DNA from 2 places in the Streptomyces sp. HNM0645 genome. Region 1 is predicted to be linked to the other one. Evidence: riboswitches for the same ligand, from Rfam matches in the RefSeq annotation. Region 1 holds a riboswitch; the other holds the start of a gene.

The links. A riboswitch is a leader RNA that binds a small molecule or an ion and turns the genes downstream of it on or off. The one in region 1 is predicted to bind glycine.
Region 2: it holds a riboswitch for glycine, as region 1 does, so the genes downstream of both, gcvP (aminomethyl-transferring glycine dehydrogenase) here and gcvT (glycine cleavage system aminomethyltransferase GcvT) in region 1, are expected to answer to the same signal.

The regions. Positions count from the first base shown of each region.
Region 1 covers NZ_JASHLT010000015.1:53,727-57,125, forward strand. Annotated here, with positions in the region: gene glyA (serine hydroxymethyltransferase) at 1-127, opposite strand, end outside; gene gcvH (glycine cleavage system protein GcvH) at 155-529, opposite strand; gene gcvT (glycine cleavage system aminomethyltransferase GcvT) at 584-1,699, opposite strand; glycine riboswitch at 1,859-1,956, opposite strand; gene QMZ92_RS12335 (AAA family ATPase) at 2,089-2,790, shown strand; gene QMZ92_RS12340 (enhanced serine sensitivity protein SseB) at 3,038-3,399, shown strand, end outside.
Region 2 covers NZ_JASHLT010000069.1:9,652-13,050, reverse strand. Annotated here, with positions in the region: gene gcvP (aminomethyl-transferring glycine dehydrogenase) at 1-1,651, opposite strand, end outside; glycine riboswitch at 1,829-1,924, opposite strand; partial or broken gene QMZ92_RS36620 (PRC-barrel domain-containing protein) at 2,039-2,185, shown strand; gene QMZ92_RS33060 (DNA polymerase IV) at 2,332-3,399, opposite strand, start outside.

The sequences.
Region 1 (3,399 bases):
CCGCGACCGGAGCGAAGTTCTCCGACGCGATCATTTCCAGGGTGGACTGCTGACGGTGGAGCTCGGCGTCGACGGCGGCGGCGACGTCCGGGTCGAGCTCGTGGAGAGGGGTGTTGAGAAGCGACATCACGCGATCCCTAGGGTCGAGTCCTGGTCAGCTGGCGAAATCGGTGTACTCGGCGGCGGAGAGCAGGTCCTCCGGCTCCTCCGCGACCCGCACCTTGAACAGCCAGCCACCCTCGAACGGGGCGGAGTTCACCAGCGACGGGTCGTCCACGACGTCCTGGTTGGCCTCGACGACCTCACCCGTCACCGGGGAGTACAGATCGCTGACCGACTTGGTCGACTCCAGCTCGCCGCAGGTCTCGCCCGCGGTCACCGTGTCACCGACCTCCGGGAGCTGGACGTACACGACGTCGCCGAGGGCGTTCGCCGCATGCTCCGTGATGCCGACCGTCGAGACGCCGTCCTCGGCGGCCGACAGCCACTCGTGCTCCTTGCTGTAGCGCAGCTGCTGGGGGTTGCTCATGACCTGAATTCTCCTGTACGCGGGGAAGTGCTGCTGATGGGGTATGCCGGAGGACTACTTCTGGCGCTTGTAGAAGGGGAGCGCCACGACCTCGTACGGCTCATGGGTACCGCGGATGTCCACGCCGACGCCCTCGGTGCCGGGCGTGGCGAGCGCGGCGTCCACGTAGGCGATGGCGAGCGGCTTGCCGAGGGTCGGCGACGGAGCGCCGGAGGTGACCTCGCCGACGACGTGGCCGCCGGCGACCACGGCCATCCCGGCCCGCGGCACCCGGCGGCCCTGGGCGACCAGGCCGACCAGCTTGCGCGGCGGGTTCGTGGCGGCACGCTCGGCGGCGGCCTCCAGGGCCTTGCGGCCGACGAAGTCGCCCTCCTTCTCGAACTTCACGACCCGGCCGAGACCGGCGTCGAAGGGGGTGAGCGACGTGGTCAGCTCGTGCCCGTACAGGGGCATGCCCGCCTCCAGGCGCAGCGTGTCACGGCAGGACAGGCCGCACGGCACGAGACCGACCGGGGCGCCGGCCTCGGTCAGCGCCCGCCACAGCGTCTCCGCGTGCCGCGGCTCGACGAACAGTTCGAAACCGTCCTCGCCGGTGTAGCCGGTACGGGCGATCAGCGCCGGGACGCCGGCGACGGTGCCGGGGAGGCCGGCGTAGTACTTCAGTCCGTCCAGGTCGGCATCGGTGAGCGACTTGAGGATGCCGGGCGACTCGGGGCCCTGTACGGCGATCAGCGCATATGCGTCCCGGTCGTCGCGTACAGCCGCGTCGAAGCCCTCGGCACGCTCCGTGAGGGCGTCGAGGACGATCTGCGCGTTGGAGGCGTTGGCGACGACCATGTACTCCGTGTCGCCGAGGCGGTACACGATCAGGTCGTCGAGGATGCCGCCGTCCTCCCGGCAGATCATCGTGTAGCGGGCGCGGCCGGTGGCGACGCCGCCGATGTTGCCGACCAGCGCGTAGTCCAGCAGGGCGGCGGCCTGCGGCCCGGTCACGGTGATCTCGCCCATGTGGGAGAGGTCGAAGAGACCGGCCTTCGAACGGACGGCGTTGTGCTCGTCGCGCTCACTCGCGTACCGCAGCGGCATGTCCCAGCCGGCGAAATCGGTCATGGTCGCGCCCAGCGAGCGATGCAGGGCATCGAGGGCGGTGAGACGGGGGGCGTTGCTCATGGATGGGGCTCCCAGGGCATGACTGGCGAGGACGATCCTCCCCATCTGTCATCGAAACCTGAGAGGTTCGTCACGACCACACGTAGCGGACGTACGCGAAGGGCGTGACTTGCACCTTGGGTGGAACCGCAGGACTGCGGATCGCTTTTCAGATCTGCCTCGTCGCGCGCGGTACGGGGCCTGAGAGATTCAAGGGAGGGACTTGCTCCTTCGGCGCCCGGCCCACACAGTGGCCAGGACTCTCCCGCGCGGATTCAAGCGGCCGGTATGCAGTTTGCGCGGACATCATTGCACGGGCGCCCTCGTCGGCAAATCACTTGTCGGTCATTACCTTTTCTTTAAGCTTCTTGGGCAGGGTCTCGGAGACCCGACAGGGGGAGAGTGAGCTGATGACGTTGCAGCAGTCCGGCGCCTATCCGGCGACCGCAGGGGTGCCCGCCCGGCCCCGAGTCCCCGCGCGAGCCGCCGGGACCACCCGGCGCGGCCTGCCGATCGGCCTCACCACGGCCCAGCCCGTCGTGCGTGACCTGCGGGAACGCGAGGGGCGCGGCCCGCGTGCCCTGGTGTTCCGCCGCGGCGACGTGGTCGTGATCTCCGGGCTGCCCGGCAGCGGCAAGTCCACGCTCATCCGGCGGGCGGCCGACGGCGGCGGGATCGACTCCCAGGACGTCCGGGACCGCTGGGACCGGCGGATGCCCGGTGCCCTGCCGTACGCCGTCTACCGCCCGCTCGTCCGGCTCGCGCACTACGCGGGGCTGCGGCGGGCGCTGCGCTCCGGCGAGAGCGTGATCGTGCACGACTGCGGCACGCAGTCGTGGGTCCGGCGCTGGCTGGCCCGCGAGGCCCGCAGACGGGGGCGCGACCTCCATCTGCTGCTGCTGGACGTCACCCCCGAGACCGCCCGTGCGGGCCAGCGGGAGCGCGGCCGCGGCGTCTCCGGCTACGCCTTCACCCGCCACCGCCGAGCGGTCTCCCGCCTCCTCCGCGTGGCCGAACGCGGCCACCTCCCCGCGGGCTGCGCCTCCGCGACCCTCCTCGACCGCGCGGCGGCCTCCGCGCTCACCCGGATCGGCTTCACCGACGGGTCCTGAGGGCGGACGCGGGACCGAGGCGGGGGCGGGGCCGGCTCGCCGGCCCCGGACGGACCGGAACGGCCGGCTTCGGGGCGGTCCGCGACGACGGGGGCCGGGGCCCCGGGCCGGCCGCAGCGGGGCGTTCGACGGTGCGCCGGGGCGCCGGGCCCGTGCGCCCGCGCTCCGCCCCACCCCGCCCGCTACCCTGCTGTCGGAGGACATCGTGGCCGGCCCGTAGGGGCCGGCGGGGGAAGCAGGGATCACAGTGGACACGACATGGCCCGCCAATGAGCTCGAAGAGGTGCTGGCCGCTTCGGTCGGGAACCCCTCGGCCGGGGGGCGGATCGTGGAGGTGCTCGGGCGGAGCGCCGTGTGGGTGCCGCTGCCCAAGGGCGGCGGGCCCGACAGCGCCGACCTCGACCTGCCGACGATCGGCATCGACGGCGCCCCGTACGTCCCAGTCTTCAGCTCCCAGGAGCAGTTCCGCCTCGGCGCGGGCGACCACATGTCCGGCACCGTCGCACCCGCGGTCGAGTTCGCCCGGGGCCTGCCCCCGCAGCTCGGCATCGCCGTGAACCCGGGCGGCGCCGTCGGCGTACCACTGCCCCCGCCCGCCGTCGCCGAGCT
Region 2 (3,399 bases), on a different contig from region 1:
GGATCAGGGTCAGATAGCCCTCGGCCTGCTCGACCGGGGCGAAGGGGTGGATCTGGCCGAACTCCGGCCAGGTGACCGGCTCCATCTCGGTGGTCGCGTTCAGCTTCATCGTGCAGGAGCCGAGCGGGATCATGCCGCGGTCCAGCGCGTAGTCGCGGTCGGCGAGCCGGCGCAGGTAGCGGAGCATCGCGGTCTCGGAGCGGTACGCGTGGAAGACCGGGTGGGTGAGGTAGTCGTCCCTGCGGAGCAGCGCGGCGGGCAGCGTGTCCTCGACGGTCGCGTCCAGCGCGTCGATGTCGCCGTCGACGCCGAACGCGGCCCAGACGGCGGACACCTGGGCGCGCAACGTGGTCTCGTCGCAGGAGAGCGACACGTGGTCGGCGTCCACGAGGTGCAGGTTGACACCACCCTCGCGGGCCGCGGCGACGATGTCGGCGGCCTTGCCCGGGACGCGGGCGGTCAGCGTGTCGAAGAACGTGCCGTGGACGATCTCGACACCGCCCGCGCGCAGCCCCTCGGCGAGGATCGCGGCGTAGCGGTGGGTCCGGCGCGCGATCGTCCGCAGGCCCTCGGGGCCGTGGTAGACGGCGTACATCCCGGCCATGACCGCGAGGAGTACCTGCGCGGTGCAGATGTTGCTGGTGGCCTTCTCGCGGCGGATGTGCTGCTCGCGGGTCTGCAGGGCAAGACGGTACGCCTTGTTGCCGTCGGCGTCGACGGAGACGCCGACGAGTCGGCCGGGCAGGCTGCGGGCGTGCTTCTGCTGGACGGCCATGTAGCCGGCGTGCGGGCCGCCGAAGCCCATGGGGACCCCGAAGCGCTGCGTCGTGCCGACGGCGATGTCCGCACCGAGCTCACCGGGCGAGGTGAGCAGCGTCAGGGCGAGCAGATCGGCGGCGACGGTGACGATCGCGCCGAGCTCGTGGGCCTGGTCGATGACCGGCTTTATGTCCCGGACGGCACCGGAGGCACCCGGGTACTGGATCAGTACGCCGAAGACGCCGCGCTCGGCGATCTCCGCCGGGATCCCCTCGCCGAGGTCGGCCACGACGACCTCGACACCGGTCGGCTCGGCCCGGGTCTCGATCACCGCGATGGTCTGCGGCAGCGCGTCGGCATCGATCAGGAAGACACCGTTCCTGACCTTGCCGACGCGCCGGGACAGCGCCATGGCCTCCGCGGCGGCGGTGCCCTCGTCGAGCAGAGAGGCGCCGGACGTGGGCAGTCCGGTCAGGTCGGCGACCATGGTCTGGAAGTTGAGCAGCGCCTCCAGACGGCCCTGCGAGATCTCCGGCTGGTACGGCGTGTACGCCGTGTACCAGGCCGGGTTCTCCATCACGTTCCGCAGGACGACCGGCGGGGTGAAGGTCCCGTAGTAGCCGAGGCCGATCATCGGAGCGAGCACCTGGTTGCGGTCGGCGAGGCCGCGGAGTTCGGCGAGCACCTCGGCCTCGGTGCGGGCACCGGGCAGTCCCAGGGCCTCGGCGCTCTTGATGACGTCCGGCACGGCGGCGGCGGTCAGCTCGTCCAGCGAGCCGTAGCCGACCTGCGCCAGCATCTTCGCCTGGGCCCCGGTGTCGGGGCCGATGTGGCGCTGCTCGAAGGGGGTGCCTCGCTCCAGCTGGGAGAGCGGAATGCGGTTGGCGGTCATTGCGGAGGCCTCCTGGTCGTAACGACCTGCGAGGGGCACCACGGCGCGGGTGCCCGGACGGCCTCCCCCTCTGTCATCTCAACCTGAGAGCTTCACCGGAACGCCCCGGGGCGCACCGGCTTTCACCGTCGGTGAGAGCGGATGCCGTCCGACGCCCGCCCTGCTTTCCAGAGTGACCTCGTCCGTGCGGTACAGGGGCCTGAGAGATTCCGGGGAGGATTTGCTCCTTCGGCGGCTCCGGCTTTCACCGGGGCACTCTCCCGCACGGGGTCAGCAGCCGCTGCCAGCGTACCAGCGCGGCCTCACCTGGGACCTTCGAGTGGACGGCGCCCTGGATGTGCACTTTCGTAGTGTTCAGCGAACCCGTGCGACCTGTTTGGAGGGACCGTGCAGACCGACATCGATCCGCGCAGCCTGATCGGCCGCAAGGCGTTCGACCGCGAAGGCCACAAGATCGGGACCGTGGACGAGGTGTACCTCGACGACGCCACGGGCGTTCCCGAATGGGCGGCCGTACGGACCGGCCTGTTCAGCCGGGACGCGTTCGTACCACTGGAGCCCAGCCAGCTCGAGGGCGACGGCCTCCACATACCCTTCGAGCGCGCCCTGATCAAGGACGCGCCGGACTTCGGTGTCGGCCGCCATCTCTCTCCCGAGCAGGAGCTGCAGCTGTACCACCACTACGGTCTCGACCTGCCCTCGCCTCCGGAGAGGCCGACCACCTCCCCGTCCCCCGGCGACGAGGCCGGGGGCCCCGGCATCGGCTCCGCCGGGGACCGCGACTTCGGGCGGCTGGCCGGCCACGACGACTGATCCTCCGGCGAGCGCACCAGCGGGAGCGGCTCCGAGGGCTCCAGCTCCGGGTCGTCCACGGCGAACGTCCGCACCCGGCCGGGCGCGGCCGACCACGGCTCCTCGAAGCGGACCGTGACCCTCCCCAGCCCGCTGCCCTGAACCCATCCGGGGCCGTACTCGGCATGGCATACGTCCTGCCCGGCGGCCCAGCGCCGGTCCGCCACCGGCCGCGCATCCCCGCCAGGCGACCGCTCCTCGCCCGGCGTCGGCTCACGGGACGGCGCGGGCTCCTCGTCCTCGTCGTGCCGCTCCCCCGCGGCTGCCTGTGCGAACAGGTCCTCCTGCGTGTAGTCGGCGAGGCCGCTCACACCGACGCCGAGCAGCCGGACACCGCCCGTGGTGTCCACCGCCTCCAGCAGCCGGGCCGCGGCCTCCCGCACCACCGCGGGATCGTCCGTGGGCCCGCGGAGCGTCTCCGACCGGGTCAGCGTCGAGAAGTCGAACCGCCGCACCTTCAGCACGATCGTCCGTCCCGAGTGTCCGGAGGCCCGGAGCCGGCGGACACACCGGTCGGCCAGCCGCTCGACCTCCGTCCGGATGCGGACCCGGTCGTGCAGGTCCACGTCGAAGGTGTCCTCGACCGACACGGACTTGGCGTCCCGCTCGGCGACCACGGGCCGGTCGTCGTGGCCCATGGCCATCCGGAAGATCGCTCCCCCGTGCGCCTTCCCCAGCAGCCGTACGAGCTCGTCCTCCCCTGCCTCTGCCAGATCCGCGACCGTGGTCATGCCGGCCCGCCGCAGATGCTCGCCCGTCGCCGGACCCACGCCCGGCAGGGTCCGTACCGGCATCGGCCCCAGCAGCTCCCGCTCGGTGCCGGGCGCTATGAGCACCAGCCCGTCTGGCTTGGCCTGCTCCGAGGCGATCTTCGCCAGCATCTTGGAACCCGCCAG